Regions from separate parts of the Thioalkalivibrio sp. ALJ15 genome, predicted to be linked through region 1. Evidence: predicted binding sites of a transcription regulator. Region 1 holds the regulator's gene; each other region holds the start of a gene.

Region 1 (4,261 bases):
TGCGCGCAGGTCGTCGCCGGCGACATAGCCCTGCATGTGCAACATGTGGTTGCGCACCGCCGCCTCGATCATCACCGCGATGTTGCGCCCCGGCGCGACCGGCAGGCTGATCAGCGGGATACGCAGCCCGAGGATGCCGATCTCCCCGCGGCGGCCATTCAGGCGGTCATCCGGCACCGGCGAGGGCTCGCCGTGGTCGCGCAGGTCGATAATCAGCCGCAGATACTTGCCGCCCTTGATCGCCGAATCCCCGTACATGGCGCGGACGTTCAGCACGCCCAGCCCGCGGACCTCGAGCAGGTCCTGCAACAGGGCCGGGCAGTGTCCGCGCACGATATCCGGGGCGATGCGGGCAAACTCCGGTGCGTCGTCGGCGATCAGCCGGTGCCCGCGCGAGATCAGCTCGAGCGCCACCTCGCTCTTGCCCACGCTGGAGGCCCCGCTGATCAGCACGCCAATGCCGAGGATCTCCATGAACACGCCATGGCGCACCTCGAAATGGGCCAGCCGCTGCTGCAGGAAATAGCGCAGCAGGGAGATAATCTCGTGGCTGCTGGTCGAGGAGCACAAGATCAGCGGCAGCTGCTCATCGGGGACGTCCGGCATCTCCGAGAACGGGCAGGTGTCCTCGGCGAAGATCACCGCGGTCGTCCCGGTGCGGGCCATCTCCAGGATCAGTTGCTCGCGCTGATCATCGCTCAGCCGCGCGATATAGCGCGCCTCGAAATCGCCGATCACCTGGATACGGTTAGGCCGGATCAGGTTGAGGTGCCCGGCGAGGGGCAGGTCGTCGCCGTCACCGCCGACCAGGTTGCGATCCGGTGCGACCTGCTCGCCGTGTACGTAGCGCAGATCCAGGCGATTGCCCATCGCCTGGATCAGGACCTCTACGGTGATGTCGCGCGCGATGCCGCCCTCTCCCAGTGCCTCGTTCATGCACGAATCTCCGGCAGTGCTGGCACGGGGCGTCGTAAGAGAGAAAGTACTGCCGGGAGAGCCATGTTCAGGCGTCGCCGAAGGCCCGGGTCAGTTCGCGTTCCAGGGCGTCCGCGTCGCCGGCACGGCGCAGCGAGGCGATATTGTCGGGCTGCGAGAGACCGCGAGCCAGCTGCGCCAGCAGGTCCAGGTGCGCGCTGGTCGCCGCCTCGGGCACCAGCAGTGCGATCAGGATGTCCACGGGTTCGTGGTCCATGGCGTCGAAGTCGACCCCCTGGTCCAGCCGCAGGACCGCGACCCGGGGGGCATCGAGCTCGGCCAGACGCCCATGCGGGATGGCCACGCCATGCCCCAGACCGGTGGAGCCAAGCTTCTCGCGGGCAGACAGGGCCTCGAAGATGGCCCCGCTGGCCGGGCCGGCGGACTCCTCGCCGCCGACGGCCAGCAACTCGGCCAGGGTCTCGAGCGCCCGTTTCTGGCTGGAACACTCGGGCTCCAGCCGGATACGGGCGCGGGTGATCAGCTCGGCAATGGTCATTGCGTTAAAGGGCCTGTTCGCGGTTGCGCTGGGCACCCTCGGCGCGGTGATGGTCCTTGACCTTTTCCTTGTGCTTGATCAGCTGACGATCCACCTTGTCGATCAGGCCATCAATCGCCGCATACATATCCTCGTGACTGGCTTCGGCGTGGATGTGATTGCCGCTGACCTGGAGATTGGCCTCCGCCTTGTTGTTCAGGTTCTGGTTTTTCTCGTGGGTCAGCACCACATGCACGTCGATCACTTTGTCGAAGTGGCGTTCCAGCTTCGCGAACTTTTCGTTCACGTAGTCGCGCAGGGCGTCGGTGATATCGACGTGATGGCCGGTCAGGTTGATCTGCATGGTCAGGCTCCTTTTTGCTTGGTTCCACTGGGCATACTCGCCATCTGCCGGCGTTCGCTGGAAGACGGTATGTGCATAGCCTCGCGGTACTTGGCCACGGTGCGTCGGGCCACATTAATGCCCCGATCCGACAGGATCTGGGCCAGTTTTGCATCACTCAGTGGCTTGTTCGGGGTCTCGCCACCAATCAATTCCCGAATCATGGCACGGATCGCGGTCGCCGAGCATTCGCCGCCATCGGCTGTGCCAACATGACTGGAAAAGAAGTACTTGAACTCGAATACCCCACGCGGGGTGTGCATGTATTTCTGTGTAGTCACCCTCGAGATGGTCGATTCGTGCATCTCCAGGGTCTCGGCGATATCGCGCAGGATCAGCGGTTGCATGGCAACCTCACCATGCTCGAGAAACCCCTGCTGGCGCACGACGATGGCCTGGGCGACCCGCAGCAGGGTGTCGTTCCGGCTGTGCAGGCTCTTCAGGAACCAGCGCGCCTCCTGCAACTGATCGCGCATAAACGCGCTATCACGCGCATCGGAGACCTGCCGCACCATGCCCGCATAGAGATCGTTGATGCGAATGCGCGGCGCAATCTCCGGGTTCAAGTCCACGCGCCAGCCATCGCGGTCATGGCGGACATAGACATCCGGCACCACATATTCCGAAGTGGACTCGCTGATCTGGGCACCGGGCCGCGGATTCAGGGTGCGGATCAGGTCCAGCGCCCGCGCCAGCTCGTCCGGGTCGCGCACGCCGGACTGGCGCTGCAGGGCTCGGTAGTCCCGCTTGGCCAGGCTCTCCATGCCGTTTTCCAGGATGGCTCGAGCCGCGTCACGCGCCGGGGCATCCGGCGCCAAATGGCGCAGCTGGATCTCCAGGCACTCGCGCAGGTCCCGCGCACCGACGCCCAGCGGGTCGCACTGCTGAATCCAGTGCAGCACCGCCTCGACCTCGTCGACCCCCACGGGCTCGTCTTCGCCCTGGCTGATCATCTCCGCCAGCGCCTCGAGTTCACTGTCCAGATAGCCGTCCGGGCTGATCGCGTCGATCAGCGCCGCCCCGATCCGTTGGTCTCGTGGGGTCAGGTGGCTCAGATGCAGCTGCCAGAGCAGGTGGTCCTGCAGGCCCTCGTCCTCGCCGTCGGAGGTATTCTCCAGCGGGTCGCGGTCGTCCAGGCCGCGTGGGCTCGGGGCGGGCTCGTAGATGTCGTCCCAGCGACTGTCGGTGCTCAACTCCTCGGGGATCACGTCATCGCCAGCCGTGTCGGCCTGCATGCGATCCCCGTCGACCCGTTCGCCCCCTTCCTCCGGGCGCTCGGGCGGGGCCTCCTCGCCCTCGTCCTCCACCTGCTCGAGCATGGGGTTGCTTTCCAGCGCCTGCTGGATCTCCGCCTGCAACTCCAGCGTGGAAAGCTGCAGCAGACGGATCGCCTGTTGCAGCTGCGGGGTCATCGTCAGCGTCTGCCCCAGCTGCAGATTAAGCCCGGGCTTCAGCATCGCGGTTTGAGGTCCATGGTGACCATCAAGATCATCTTAAGGAAACACTGATCAATGTTCACAGTCGAAAGTTTTCTCCGAGATACACGCGGCGCACCTGGGGGTCGTCCAGCAGCTCCTGCGGGGTCCCGGCGCTCAGGATGCGGCCCTCACTAAGAATATAGGCCCTGTCGCAGATTCCGAGGGTCTCGCGCACGTTGTGGTCGGAAATCAGCACACCGATCCCGCGCTGGGCCAGATGCCCAATCACGGCCTGGATATCACCCACGGAAATCGGATCCACGCCGGCAAACGGTTCGTCCAGGCAGATAAAGCGCGGGTCACCGGCCAGTGCCCGCGCGATCTCGGCGCGACGACGCTCGCCCCCGGACAGGGCAATCCCAGGGCTGTGGCGCACGGTCTCCAGCTGGAACTCCTCGATCAGGGCATCGCCGATGCGGCGTCGCTCGTGGCGGTCGAGCTCCGAGCGCAGCTCCAGCACCGCCTGCAGGTTGTCCCAAACACTCAGCCGACGGAAGATCGAGGCCTCCTGCGGCAGGTAGCCCAGCCCGGCTCGGGCCCGCGAATGAATCGGGGCCCGGGTGATGTCCCGGTCACCCAGCGTGATGCGGCCACGATTGGGCCGGATCAGGCCGACCAGGCTGTAGAAACAGGTGGTCTTGCCTGCGCCGTTCGGTCCCAGCAGGCCCACGACCTCCCCTGGTGCCAGATCGACGTCGACACGATCCAGCACCGTACGCTTGCCATAGCGCTTGGTCAGCTCGCGGCCGGTCAGATAGCCGGCCATCGGCGCAGATTCGCCACCGGCCGCGGCGGGCGCGCTGGTGTCGAGCTCGTTCATTCGTCGTCTTCGCGGGGCTGGATCCTGATACGTACACGCTCGTCATCGGCCTCGCCACGCTCGGCCTCGATCACATCCGTCTCCAGGTCGTAGACGATGCGCTTGCC
Region 2 (4,261 bases), on a different contig from region 1:
GTCTCGGCCGCGTTGTCGGCCGGTTCCGTGGCCTCCCCGGTGGTCCCCCTGGTTTCGCTCATTCGATCAGCCCCGCTTCACGGAAATAGCGTTGGGCCCCCGGATGCAGGGGGGCCGACAGTCCTTCGTCCACCATCGTCTCGCGTTCCAGCGGGCCAAAGGCCGGATGCAGGCCGCGAAAGGTCTCGAAGTTCTCGAACACCGCGCGGGTGATCTCGTAGACCGCGCGTTCCGATGTAAGGGTCGAGGTCACCAGCGTGGCGCCGACACCGTAGGTATGGATGTCGTCGTCCTGGCCCGGGTAGGTGCCGGCGGGGATCAGCGCGCGCAGGTAATAAGGGGTGTCCTCGACCAGTTGGTCGACGGTTGAACCCTCGATCGACACCAGTCGGGCGTTGCAGGTCGCGATGGGTTCCTGAATCGCGGCCGAGGGGTGGCCGACGGAAAATACAAAGGCGTCGATGCGGTTGTCGCAAAGCGCCTGGGCCTGCTCGCGCGAGGGCAGCTCACTCACCCGGCGAAAGGTGTCCTGGTCCCAGCCCAGCGCCCCCATCAGTTCTTCCATCAGGATGCGCTGGCCCGAGCCCGGGTTGCCGATGTTGACGCGCTTGCCGGGCAGGTCATCCAGCCCCTCGATGTCTGCGTCGGGGCGCACCACCAGGGTGAGGGGTTCGGCATGCAGGCTGAACGCCGCCCGGAGATGGGGAGCGGGCCCGAATTCCTCGAAACGCCCGGAGCCCCGATAGGCGTGGTACTGCAGGTCCGACTGCGCGACGCCGAAGTCCATGTCGCCCGAGCGGATCATGTTGAGATTGAAGACCGAGCCGCCGGTGCTCTCCGCTGTGCAGCGCATCCCGTGCTCGTCGCGACGGGTGTTGAACAGGCGGCACAGGTGCTGGCCCGCCGGGTAATACACGCCGGTGACCCCGCCTGTGCCGATATTGATGAAGCGCGATTCGGCCTGCGCGGTGGTGGCCAGTAGCAGGCTGACCAGGGTGAGCACTGGCAGCAGGCGTTGCAGCCATCGCCGGTCGGCCCTCGGCACACTGGATCGATTCATACGCCCTCCGGGGTCATGCCGGGAACGAATCGCGGCAGTGCCGAGGATTCTAGGGAGACGCCGATCAAATAGCACGTTCGCGTTCAGGTCGACTGTGCCTGCGGGCCGGGGGCGATGGGGATCGCCTCGCCTTCGGTCATCCGCGGTCCTGTGCAGGCCCCTCTTCAATCAGGGTAAAGGACACGCCCGACAGGCGTGCCCTTGATGGCGCGGCGACGGGCCGTTGGGCGTTCGCCTAGGCCGGAAAACGGGGCCCCTGGCGTCGGTTCCGGCGAAGCATCAGCCCGAGCAGGCCGAGCCCCAGTCCCATCAGCAGCATCGTCTTCGGTTCGGGGACGGTGCCGACCTCGCCCGAACGGTAATAGACGCTGATATGCGAGATGTTGCGTGTGGCCACACCCGGATAGCTGAAGGGCGGTTGGGTGAAGGGTGAGCTGTAATTGCCATTGATCCCGGTCATCAGGAAGCCGACCAGGTTGGTGCCACTGCCATGACTGAACACGAACAGCAGGTCTCCATAGTCCCATTCGGAATCGAGGTTCCATTGCCCGCTGTGGCGATTGCCATCAAAGCTGGCGAGGGTCGAGCTGTTCGACCCGGGGGAGGTCCAGCGGCCGTCGAATAGCCAGTCGCTGATTCCGAAGAATCCGGTGTCGCCCGCGGTATTCACAAGCCAGCTGGAGGGATCGCCGGTGGTGGAGTCGGTGGCTGCGCCATCCAGTGGCGACAAAATCTGACAGCCGAGATTGTTGGTGACCTTGTCACCGACGTTGCCGGACAGGGCAGTGCAATCGAGCAGTGCGGCCTGGGTGGCCCCGGAGAGCGACAGGGTCAACAGGAACACCGTTCCGGCCAGGAACGAGAGCAATGGCTTGCATGACATCGAGCTTACCTCCATGGGACGAAAGTCCCTCCATGGTTTCTCATGAATGCGGCTGGGGCGCGGATCGCCTGAAAGTGCCATCACTCACAAGGCGGGAATGCAGCACGCTTCGTGCCATGTTCGACGAGATGGGGGATTCGGGCGATGAAACAATCGCTTGTGAGATTTGATGTGGAGAGGCGGTCGTGGGTTACGGCCGAGATGTAAAAGAACCGGACATGTTCGGTCGAGGCGAGCGAATCACTGTGGATCAGGAGGCATGAACGAAATGATGGCGCCACATGGGCGCCATCATGCCAAGTCGAGCAGGACGTGATCAGGCCGCCATCGTGTCCCTGCGTGCTTTGCGGCGGACGGCGATACCCAGCAAGCCCAGACCCAGACCCAGTAGCAACAGTGTGTGGGGCTCCGGTACCTGCCCGTTCGGACGGTAGTAGATGCTCACGTGGGAGATGTCTTTGGGGCTTGCACCCGGGAAGTCAAACGGCGGGTCAATGAATGGCGAGAGGTAGCTGCCGTTATAGCCAGTCATCAGGAACCCGGTCAGATTGGTGCCGCGGCCATCCTTGAACAGGAACAGCAGGTCGCCGTAGACAAAGCTCGGATCCAGTGTCCAGGTCCCGCCCTGGGAGGTTCCGTCCAGCGTGACCAGGTTGAGGGTCGGATCGGCCGGATCAAACTCCAGCGGATCGCCGTTGCTGTTCGGCGGATCTTCCCAGCGGCCATCGAACTGCCAGTCACTGATGCCGAAAAAGCCCGTGCCACCGGCCGTGTTGACGATCCAGTTGGAGGGGTCGCCTCCCACAGGGTCGTTTGCATGCCCATCCAGGGGTTCGAGGATCTGGCAGCCGATGTTGGCGGTGACGCGGTTTTCAACGCCGCCATCCAGGCTGGCGCAGCTGATCAACGAAGCCTGTGCGGCGCCGGAAAGGCCCAGGCCCAGCAACAGGGCGGCACTCGCGAAATAGGGTGTAGTACGTTTGGGGTTCATTCGATGCACCTTCCCTGGGAATAGCCCCCTGGGTGGCTTGCGCGGATCCGGCCCATCCGGTCCTTGTGCACTCAGGGCTATGCAGAAACGGTGCCATTCCCATATGCGCGCTAATTCATTCGAAAAAACAGACCGATAGGAGGATGCGCCTTTTGCCGGATGGCAGCGGGACTGGATGGGCGTAAAAAAGTGTGACACCGACGACTACGCCGTTCGGGTGAGTGGCGCCCGGCGGGTACATTCTCAGTGCCGCGAGAGGGGTTTACCCGGCCAGGATTGGGTGTAAAGAAACGGGACACCAGGCCGTGCGCGCCGGAGGCCATGGCTACCCTGTCGAGCTTGCCCGGCAGCGCGCAATAGGCCGTATGTAGCTGAAAATACGGAAGGCTTTGGATTCTTGCGTTGTGCGCTACCTGGACGGTGGTCTGGCCATGGCGTGGCGGCCACCTGAAAAAAAGCCCCGCATCCCCTATCATTACGCGTCTTTGTTTCCCCCTTCCCAGGCCTGCGCCGGTGAGTCGGCGCGCCGGGAAACCGAATCCACGAAAGTAATGAAACGGGAGATCCGAATGTTTTCGATCGACATGAGTATCCACGGCTACGACGACGAACTCTGGGGCGCCATCAGCAAGGAGGCGCAGCGCCAGGAAGAGCATATCGAGCTGATCGCCTCCGAGAACTACACCAGCCCGCGCGTGATGGAGGCCCAGGGCTCCGTGCTGACCAACAAGTACGCCGAGGGCTATCCGGGCAAGCGCTACTACGGTGGCTGCGAGTATGTGGATATCGTCGAGCAGCTCGCGATCGATCGCCTCAAGCAGCTCTACGGCGCCGACTACGCGAACGTGCAGCCGCATTCCGGCTCGCAGGCCAACGCGGCCGTGTACATGGCCCTGCTGCAGCCGCATGACACCGTGCTGGGCATGAGCCTGGACGCCGGCGGTCACCTGACCCACGGCGCCAAGCCGAACTTCTCCGGCAAGATCTACAACGCGGTGCAGTACGGCATCACCGACGAGGGTCTGATCGACTACGACGAGGTCCAGCGCCTGGCCACCGAGCACCAGCCGAAGATGATCGTCGCCGGCTTCTCCGCCTACTCGCGCGTGGTCGACTGGAAGCGCTTCCGCGAGATCGCCGATTCCGTGGGCGCCTACCTGATGGTGGACATGGCCCACGTCTCCGGCCTGATCGCCGCCGGCGAATACCCGAACCCGATCGACCACGCCCACGTGGTCACTTCCACCACGCACAAGTCCCTGCGCGGGCCGCGTGGCGGCTTCATCATCACCAAGGGCCAGCCGGAGCTGAACAAGAAGTTCCAGTC
Region 3 (4,261 bases), on a different contig from region 1:
CGCGCGAGATGGTGGCGGGTGATACGGACAACCGGGTCCAGCTGGGGCTGGCGATTCTCGCCGTGCTGGCCCTGCTGCTGTTGCTGCCTCGGCTGTTGCGCCGGATCTGGCAGGGGCAGAAAGCCGTCCAGTCGCCAGCCTGAGTCCCGTAGCAACCATGTCGCGGGAGTCACCCTTCCTGTCCGTGATCATCCCGGTACTGAACGAAGCCGAATCTCTCCCGCCCTTGCTGGATACCCTGGGCGAGATCCTCGACTGCGAGGTGATCGTGGTCGACGGCGGGAGCACGGACGGGACTGTCCAGCAGGCAGGGCAATGCGGTGTGAGTGTGCTGTCCAGCGCCCCGGGGCGCGCACGGCAGATGAATGCCGGCGCCGAGCGCGCCCGAGGCGAGGCGCTCTGGTTTCTGCATGCCGACACCACGTTTCCGGACGGAGCCGGGGTGGCGGTGCATGCCCTGCGCGACGCGGTGGCCCGGGACGATCGCGCCTGGGGACGTTTCGACGTCCGCCTGTCGGGCGGTCGCGGAATATTCGCGCTGATCGCCGCGATGATGAACCTGCGCTCGCGTCTGAGCGGGATCGCGACCGGGGATCAGGGCATATTCATTACACGCTCGGCGTTCGATGCCGTAGGCGGCTGGCCGGACCAGCCGCTGATGGAGGACATCGAGCTCTCGCGGCGGCTGAAGCGATCGGTGGGGCGCCCAAGGTGCCTGCGCACGTGGCTGGTCACGTCGTCCCGGCGCTGGGAGCGGCAGGGCGCTTGGCGCACGATCTGGCTGATGTGGCGGTTGCGCCTGGCCTACTGGCTGGGTGCAAACCCGGACGGGCTGGCGCGACTTTATCGTGGTGATGCCTGAACGTCGGCCGACGGATGCGCCGCGCGTGCTGGTCTTTGCCCGCGCGCCCGAGCCGGGCCGGACCAAGACGCGGCTGATTCCCGCGCTGGGTGCCAAGGGCGCCGCACGGCTGCACGAACGGCTGCTGGAGCACGCGCTGGACGTGGCCCGTCAGGTGGCACCGGACCATGTGGAGCTGTGGTGCACCCCGGATACCGATCATCCGTTCCTCGAGCGTTGTGCGGAACGCTTTGGCTGTTCCCTGCACAGCCAGGTGGGTGATGACCTCGGGGCCCGCATGCGCCATGCACTGGAGGTGGGGCCGTTTCCGGCACTGGTGATGGGGTCCGATGCCCCGACGCTGGGTGTCGGGGACCTGGTCGCTGCACGTAAGGCGCTGGCTGAAGGGGCGGATGTGGCACTGATCCCGGCGCTGGATGGTGGCTATGTGCTGCTGGCCGCCGCGCGGCCCGTCCCCGGGCTGTTCGAGGCCGTCGAGTGGGGCAGCGATCGGGTGCTGGAACAGACCCGTGAGCGGGCCCAGGCGCAGGGTCTTGTCTGGGCGGAGCTGGAAGCGCGGGCGGACATCGACCGACCGGAGGACCTGGTGCACTGTCCGCCGGTGCTCCTGCGTGGCATTGGGGCACCTCGAGAGTCCCCGATCCCAGAGCAGTCGCAAGTCGGCCCAGGCTTCGGGTAGGATGCGCGCCATGAAAGCCTTTGTTGCCTGGGTCGACCGTTCCCCACTGTGGTTGTTTGCACTGTTCGTGGCCACCCTGGGGCTGTCGCCCTATGTCCCCGAACCGCACATCGTCGAGAAGATCCGCTGGCTCTTCCAGGGCGAGCTGACCCGTCCGATCGATATCCTCGACCTGATCATGCACGCCATTCCCTGGCTGCTGATGGCCTTCAAGCTCTATCGCATGAGCATTACGTCGAAAGGCGCTTCCTGACTCGGCGTCTCCTTGAGGCTTGTGGGAACTCGACGGTCCCGACTTGGGTCGCTACGGTGCCTGCCACTTTGACGTGACCAAGGAGAGTCCCATGCGTTTTATTGTTGCTGTTACCGCCGGTACTGACGACCCGACCCGCGCCACTCTCGGCATGATTGCCGCGAACGTGGCCAAGCAGCAGGGCCATGACGTGACCGTCTGGCTGCAGGGCGAGGCCGTGAACATCGCCAACCGGAATGTCTACGACAAGATCGTCGGCCACAACATGCCGGCGATGAAGGACATCGTGGATTCGCTGGTCGAGGAAGGCGTCCCGTTCTGGGCCTGCGAGGCCTGCGCCAAGGGCCGCGACGTCGGCGAGCACAACTTCCTGCCGAACGCCGAGATGGCCGGCATGGGTCAGTACGTCCAGGCCGTTGCCGATTTCGACCGCTCCATGAGCTTCTGATCGAGCGGGCCGGTCCGCGGGTGGGGTGTGATCCCCCGCCCGTTTTGCCCGTGTCTCCTGTGTCAGCCCCTCGAACTGGCACATCGCATGCTTGTTTGTTCCGGGAGTGATCCACGGACGACGAGCATGACCCAGACCCCATCCCCGAGTTTTTCCTTCGAAGAGGCCATTGGCGACTTCCTGGTCGCCTCGCGCAAGTGCGAGGTGGTGAGCCTGGAGCGCCTGCTGGAGGCGGTACAGCTGGTCGGGCGCATCCGCGCGCTGGTGCATCAGCTCCAGCGCGAACGCGGTGCCTCCAGCCTCTGGATCGGCTCCGGTGGCCAGCGCTATGCGGACGAACTAGCGCAGTACCGAGCTGAATCCGACACCACCGCACAGGCGTTTCGTGAACACCTTGATGGCTGGCTGGAGCCCGGGGCCTGTGCCCACGCGCGCAGCCGTCTGCTGGGGCGCATGGCGCTGGCGCTGCATGGCCTGTCGGGTCTGCCCAGCCTGCGGGCGGAGGTCAGCGAACGCACGCTCTCGCCGATGGAGGCGATGCGCGGCTTCAGCGAGCTGATCCGGTCGCTGCTGGCAGTGGTGTTCGAGGCCGCTGACTCCGCCACGGACCCGGAGGTCTCGCGGGCCCTGGTGGCCCTGCTGAACTTCATGCAGGGCAAGGAGCTGGCGGGCCAGGAACGCGCGATCGGGGCCGCCGGCTTTGGTCAGGGCGTGTTCGATGGCGAACTGCGCCAGTCCCTGTTGCACCGGATCGATGCCCAGGAACGCTCGTTTCGGATCTTCTCCGAGTTTGCCCCGAAGCCCGCCTGCGCGGCCTGGCAGGAACTGCAGGGCGCGGGCTTCGCGGCGGAGGTCGAGCGGCTGCGCCGTCAGGCCTGTACCCACGGCGATCTCCGGGGCGATCCCCTGCCGGACCCGGCCCGCGCCGAGACCTGGTTTGCCTGCACCACCGCGCGCATCGACGCGATGAAGGAGATCGAGGACCTGCTGGAGATGCACCTGAACGAGTGCTGTTCGGCACGCATCACGGCGGATCGCGCGGACCTGGGCGCTGTGCGTGATCGGGTGGAGCAACTCGCCGAGTCGGAGCTGCGCGACAGCGTGCCGTATGCGGTGTTTTTCGGCGCGCCGGAGGGCCTGGAGAGCACGCAGGAGGAGGGCGAGACCGTACTCAACGTCCCGATCGTCGGGCACTCGGTGATGGACCTGGTGCAGCGCCAGGCGACCCGGCTGCAGTCGGTGGAGGACGAACTGCATGCGGCACGCCAGGCCCTGGCCGAACGCAAGACCATCGAGCGCGCCAAGGTGCTGCTGATCCAGCACCGCGGCCTCAGCGAGGATCAGGCCTACAAGCTCCTGCGCCAGACGGCGATGAACCAGAACCGGCGCCTGGCCGAGGTCGCCGAGGCGACCGTCGCGATGTCCGACCTCCTGGGCAAGGGCGACCTGTAGCTAATACGCGGGGAAAGGGATTCCGCCCCTGTGGGAGCGGGCCTGCCCGCGAAGCCCCTGCTAGTGTCCGACAATGGCAGGGGCTTCGCCGCCAAGGCGGCTCCTACGGGGTGTGCACCAGAGCGGTTCATCTGCACCGCCGGCGTGCCCCAGGGTGGTGCCGCTTGTGATCGTCATTCCCCTGCCAGGATTCGATTGTTTACCGGGAACCGTCCGATTTTTCCGCGTCAGGGTGGGCTTTGGTCCACGAGAGTCGATTAGCAACAGCTAATTGGCACACCTCCTGCAGGAGACTGAGCAAGACGAGCCAACGGCGGTTCGTCGCCTGACAACAGGGAGACCCGATGACCGGGCCTCCCGTGGGACTGGACAAAGGCGTCCATCACCCGGCTGCAAACGCGGCCGGGCTGATGCGACGCCTTTTTTCGTTTTTGGGACGTGTTTGCTGACAAGGGGAGTGAACCCGCAATGACCGATCACACGAAAAAGGCCTCCGGCCTGTCGCGCCGGCGTTTCCTGGGCGGCATGGCCGCCGGGATCGGCGCGACCGCGCTGGGCGTTTCCGGG
Region 4 (4,261 bases), on a different contig from region 1:
GGCTTTGACCGCTTCGAACTGCACGCCGACGGCGCCTGCCCGGATACGGTCGACAACGGGCCCGTCAGTTTCTGGATGACCTGGTACCAGAACCACCAGGCCATGGAGCCGGCGGCCGTCTCCAGCATCGAGGAGGCGCGGCGGCTGTACGCCGCCTCCGCCATGGACAGCAGCATGAAGATGGTTATGCGCTTCGACGGCGAGATGCGGGACGGCCAGCCCCACGGTCGCTTCCGACTGATCCAGACCAATCACGCACCCGAGATGCAGGGCATGCGCGGCGGCAGTGTCAGCAGCCATGCGCTGGGTTATGTCGAATTCGAGGCCGGCGAGCGGATCCGGCGGCTGATCGTGACCGAGATGGCCCACGGCGCCACCCTGGTCTACCTGGAACAGCCCCATGGCGAGGCGAACATGCTCAACTACTGGGTCCTGCACGGGGCCGGCATGCACATGGGCGACCATTACCCGACCAACGCCGCTGGAGAAATCGATGGCCTCTTCGTACGTATGCGCAGCAACGAGAGCCCACCCGAGATCAGCGCCTGCGTGCGCGGCAACCTGCCCGCCGAGCGTTCCGCCTGCGACTAGGCCACGCTGACGGCCGCGGGGCAGGACCTCCCGCCCTGCGCCGTTTCCCTCAAGCCCCGAAAAAAAGCACCCGGCTCAATCACTGATGGGCCCGGACGTCTCGTTCCGGCGCATATGAACTACACTCCCGGAACAACCACTTATAGCTGCGTGTAAAGGCCCGGGCGCGAACCGGTAAAGGACCGTGACCGCGCCGCCATACCCGCCCTGCCGCAACAGGGTGCAAAGCCGGCCAGGAAGGCCAAAGGATGCCACGCAATGTCCAGGTTCGAGTCGGCTCAACCCCTGGCAGGCAATACCCGGTATTCCGACTACCTGGCTCGAACGACGCTCCGCGCCTGGGTCGGGATGTCCTTTGTCTCCGCGACACTGATCATCCTCGCAGGCCTGCTGCTCTCCTGGTTGATCCCGTACCTGGCGGGTGGCGCCGACAGCATCGTGCCGCACTTCTACTACGTGCCCATCCTGTTTGCCGCCGCGCGCTTTGGGCCCGGCGCCGCCCTCGTCGTGGCACTGGTGGCCGGCGTACTGGCCGGGCCCCTGACCTATGTGGACGTCGCCGCCGCCACCGCACAGGAGACCGAACGCTGGCTGACGCGCACCGCCTTCTTCGTCGGGATCGGGCAATTGATGGCCTGGCTGGTCATTCCCGCGCTGCATCCGGTCACCGAGGAACTGCGGCGCATGCGTCAGGAATTCGATATCCGCCGGGGCCTGAAACACAACGAGTTCTTTCTGCGCTACCAGCCGATCTACTCGATCCGCCAGCATCGATTCGTCGGGGTCGAGGCGCTGATCCGCTGGCAGCACCCGGCGCACGGCGAGCTGACGCCGGCGGACTTTCTCGACGTGGCGGAGGACTCCTCGCTGATACACGACATCGGCGCGCAGGTGATCGCCGAGGCCTGCCGACAGACCGAGGAGTGGAAGACCCTTGCGCAGGTCCATGGCCGCGAACCCTGGTACACCGCGATCAATCTCTCCGCCCGCGACTTCATTCGCCCCGAACTCGCGTACGACGTCGCATCCGCGCTCAAGCGCCACCACCTGCCACCCGAACTCCTGACCATCGAACTCACCGAGACCGTGCTCGCGCTCGAGGACGCCGAACCCGCCCTCGAGGCGCTGAAGCACCTGGGGGTACAGCTCGCCATCGACGACTTCGGCACCGGGTATTCGTCCCTCGCCTATCTCAATCGGTTTCCGATCGATACGCTGAAGCTCGACCGCCAGCTTGTATCCAGCCTCGGCCACGACCCCTCGGCCGAAGACCTCGCACGAGGCATCGCACTGCTGGCCGGATCGCTCGGGCTGAAGACCGTTGCCGAGGGCATCGAGACCCGGGACCAGATCGGCCTGAGCGAGGAACTCGGGTTCGACCGCATCCAGGGGTTTTACTTCGCCCGGCCCCTGACCGCGGACGAAATCCCGTCCCTTCTGCTGATCGAGGAGGTTGACCCGGACCACCCGCCGACGCCGAGCGGCGCCCGGGCGTAGAAAACCCCGGTGGGCGGTTCGCCCACCGGGGTCCTGGGAGATAGCAGGCGTAGTGCTTGTGGAGGCTACGAGTCCCCCGCCACCTCGGCGAATTGCTCACCAAGATCGCTGTCGTTGTCGATCAGGTAAGCAATCTCCTGGTATTCCTTGACGGTCAGCCCTTCATCCTCGATTGCGGCGACCATCTCGTCGTTGGCCTCGTCGCGCAGCTCCTGGGCCCCCTCGCCTTCTGCTTCCGCGATGTCATCTGCGTATTCCGCGCGGATGTCCTGGGCCGCATCCGCGGCCGCCAGAAAGCTTTCCAGATCGCTTTCACTGACGTCCTCGGCGGACATTTCGGGATCATCGGTCCATTCCTGCTCGAACACATGCGGATCATCCGCTGCCACCGTGCCCGCACCACCCAATGCGAGCCCGAGAGCCAGGGCGATCGAATAAGTTGTACCGGTCTTGTGTCCCATTCTGCGCCTCCTGCTTCTTCAGATTGGTTGGATTGCGTTAGCCCGTCGCAATGAACGCGCGGTCTGACCCGTAGCGATGCAGCCTCCGTGCCAACATGGCCTGAATGCCGCATGCCGCGCCGCCAGGCGGTTTCCGCACCTGAATGCAGTGATCGGACGGGTCCCAATCACATCCAGAGGTGGGTCATTCAGACACATGCATCGCCCCGACCCGTGTCGCTTCGACTCACTCCCTGGGGCCGCCTCGTTCAACGCCGGCAAGGCCCTTCACCCACAAAAAAGCCCCGAGGCGCAATGCCACGGGGCCCGGCCGTTTGTGCTCGGCGCCTGGGTTAGCTTGACCCGAAGTACTCCCGCAGGAGCTGCGTCGTGCGCGCGGCCGGATCCTCGCGAATGCGACGTTCCTCGTCCGCCAGAATGGTAAACAGACCATCCAGTGCGTGGTCGGTCACATAGCGATCCAGGTCCACATCCAGATCGGCCAGGCCGGGGATACGGCTGGCTGCATCGCGCAGCGGCTGGTACACCCGGTACACCCCGGCACCCTCCATATGCTCGCGCACCACGGGCGCATAGCGCTCGCGCAGATCCGACTCGGACGCACCGCGCAGGTACTGGGTCGCGGCATCGTCATCACCGCGCAGTACCGCGTGCACGTCGGACGGCTGCATGCCCCGAATCGCACTCACAAACACCGGGGCCGCCTCCCGTGCGGCCGCCTCGGCGGCCCGGTTCATGCGCCGCTCGAGATCATCCACCTGGCTGCCCATGCCAGCGCTGCGCAGCACATCCCCGGCCTGCCGCAACTCCTGCGGCAGACCGATCCGTATGGCCTGGTTGCCCCAGTAGCCGTCTTCCTGCCCCGTCCGTTCCACGGTTCGTTCGGTGCCGACTCGAAGGGCCTCGCGGACCGCCTCTTCCGCCCGGTCACCACCACTCCCCTCGCCGTTCAAACCGAAGTCGCGGACATCCAGTCCGGCACAGGCCGAGAGAAAGAACGGCAGAAACAGCAACAACAAGAGCGGCGAATTACGCATGCGGACACTCCGACAGAATCATACGGGGCATGATACACATCACGCCTCGCATACCCCGTGCCCCGCTTGTCACATCCAGCACCGCGCCAGGCTTGCGATCCACCCGCGCATGCTCAATTGTTAAGGAAACACTGACTAATGGACACACTCGCGTTGGTACCCCAGGTTTGCCGAGGCAAGGCGCATCGTGCAGCGGGTAGAGGTACTACCCGCAAGCGGCGCAACGCAGGATCGGGGAACCTGGGGTACCAACCCCACAACTCAATAAACGAAGGGGCTCGGCCGCTCGTTGTTATCAAAAACGGGCGCGCGCACGGCGTTGCGGCTCCCTTGTGCAGAATGACTGCACGGCGGTCACCGCGCCTTGTTCGCACGCAAAAGCGACTCGAGCGCGAGCGTGTACATTAATCAGTGTTTCCTTGAGTGATATGACCCACAGACCGCGCCGCCAAAGACCCGCCCGCAAGCGCCTGTACGCTGCCGCCGTCCTGTTCGGCTTGCCGCTACTCGCGTTCATCGCCTGGGTCACATGGACGGAGCAGCACCCGGAGCAGGAGCGCGAGTTGCGTGTGGAGGTCCAGGACCGCCTGCACGAGTGGTTTCCGGAGGTCATGGAGCTACCCGACGAGCTTCGCGGCTTTGTCCCGCGATCCACGGTATTCGACGACAGCACCC

The links. Region 1 encodes sigma-54, which starts transcription at its own class of promoters, with help from an activator protein. Its sites were predicted from a motif close to TGGCANGNTNCNTGCTT; they were not measured.
Region 2: G015_RS0107635 (PEP-CTERM sorting domain-containing protein) is a predicted target of sigma-54. The motif match lies at 3,014-3,030, and genes of this name have one in related genera.
Region 3: G015_RS0105475 (nitrate regulatory protein) is a predicted target of sigma-54. The motif match lies at 2,319-2,335, and genes of this name have one in related genera.
Region 4: G015_RS0110010 (DUF4168 domain-containing protein) is a predicted target of sigma-54. The motif match lies at 2,626-2,642, and genes of this name have one in related genera.

What each region holds. Positions count from the first base shown of each region.
Region 1 is NZ_KB912056.1:48,808-53,068, forward strand. Features, by position in the region: gene hprK (HPr(Ser) kinase/phosphatase) at 1-936, opposite strand, end outside; gene G015_RS0100275 (PTS sugar transporter subunit IIA) at 1,004-1,474, opposite strand; gene hpf (ribosome hibernation-promoting factor, HPF/YfiA family) at 1,479-1,817, opposite strand; gene G015_RS0100285 (RNA polymerase factor sigma-54) at 1,820-3,313, opposite strand; gene lptB (LPS export ABC transporter ATP-binding protein) at 3,372-4,100, opposite strand; gene lptA (lipopolysaccharide transport periplasmic protein LptA) at 4,151-4,261, opposite strand, start outside.
Region 2 is NZ_KB912058.1:183,135-187,395, forward strand. Features, by position in the region: gene G015_RS0107620 (TRAP transporter permease) at 1-62, opposite strand, end outside; gene G015_RS0107625 (TAXI family TRAP transporter solute-binding subunit) at 59-1,060, opposite strand; gene G015_RS0107630 (PEP-CTERM sorting domain-containing protein) at 1,296-1,928, opposite strand; gene G015_RS0107635 (PEP-CTERM sorting domain-containing protein) at 2,260-2,934, opposite strand; gene glyA (serine hydroxymethyltransferase) at 3,504-4,261, shown strand, end outside.
Region 3 is NZ_KB912057.1:394,827-399,087, reverse strand. Features, by position in the region: gene G015_RS0105500 (TVP38/TMEM64 family protein) at 1-143, shown strand, start outside; gene G015_RS0105495 (TIGR04283 family arsenosugar biosynthesis glycosyltransferase) at 158-862, shown strand; gene G015_RS0105490 (TIGR04282 family arsenosugar biosynthesis glycosyltransferase) at 855-1,541, shown strand; gene G015_RS0105485 (hypothetical protein) at 1,552-1,794, shown strand; gene G015_RS0105480 (DsrE family protein) at 1,886-2,242, shown strand; gene G015_RS0105475 (nitrate regulatory protein) at 2,369-3,694, shown strand; gene G015_RS0105470 (CmpA/NrtA family ABC transporter substrate-binding protein) at 4,163-4,261, shown strand, end outside.
Region 4 is NZ_KB912059.1:161,114-165,374, reverse strand. Features, by position in the region: gene G015_RS0110020 (hypothetical protein) at 1-591, shown strand, start outside; gene G015_RS0110015 (bifunctional diguanylate cyclase/phosphodiesterase) at 850-2,088, shown strand; gene G015_RS0110010 (DUF4168 domain-containing protein) at 2,154-2,549, opposite strand; gene G015_RS0110005 (DUF4197 domain-containing protein) at 2,882-3,586, opposite strand; gene G015_RS0110000 (lecithin--cholesterol acyltransferase) at 4,015-4,261, shown strand, end outside.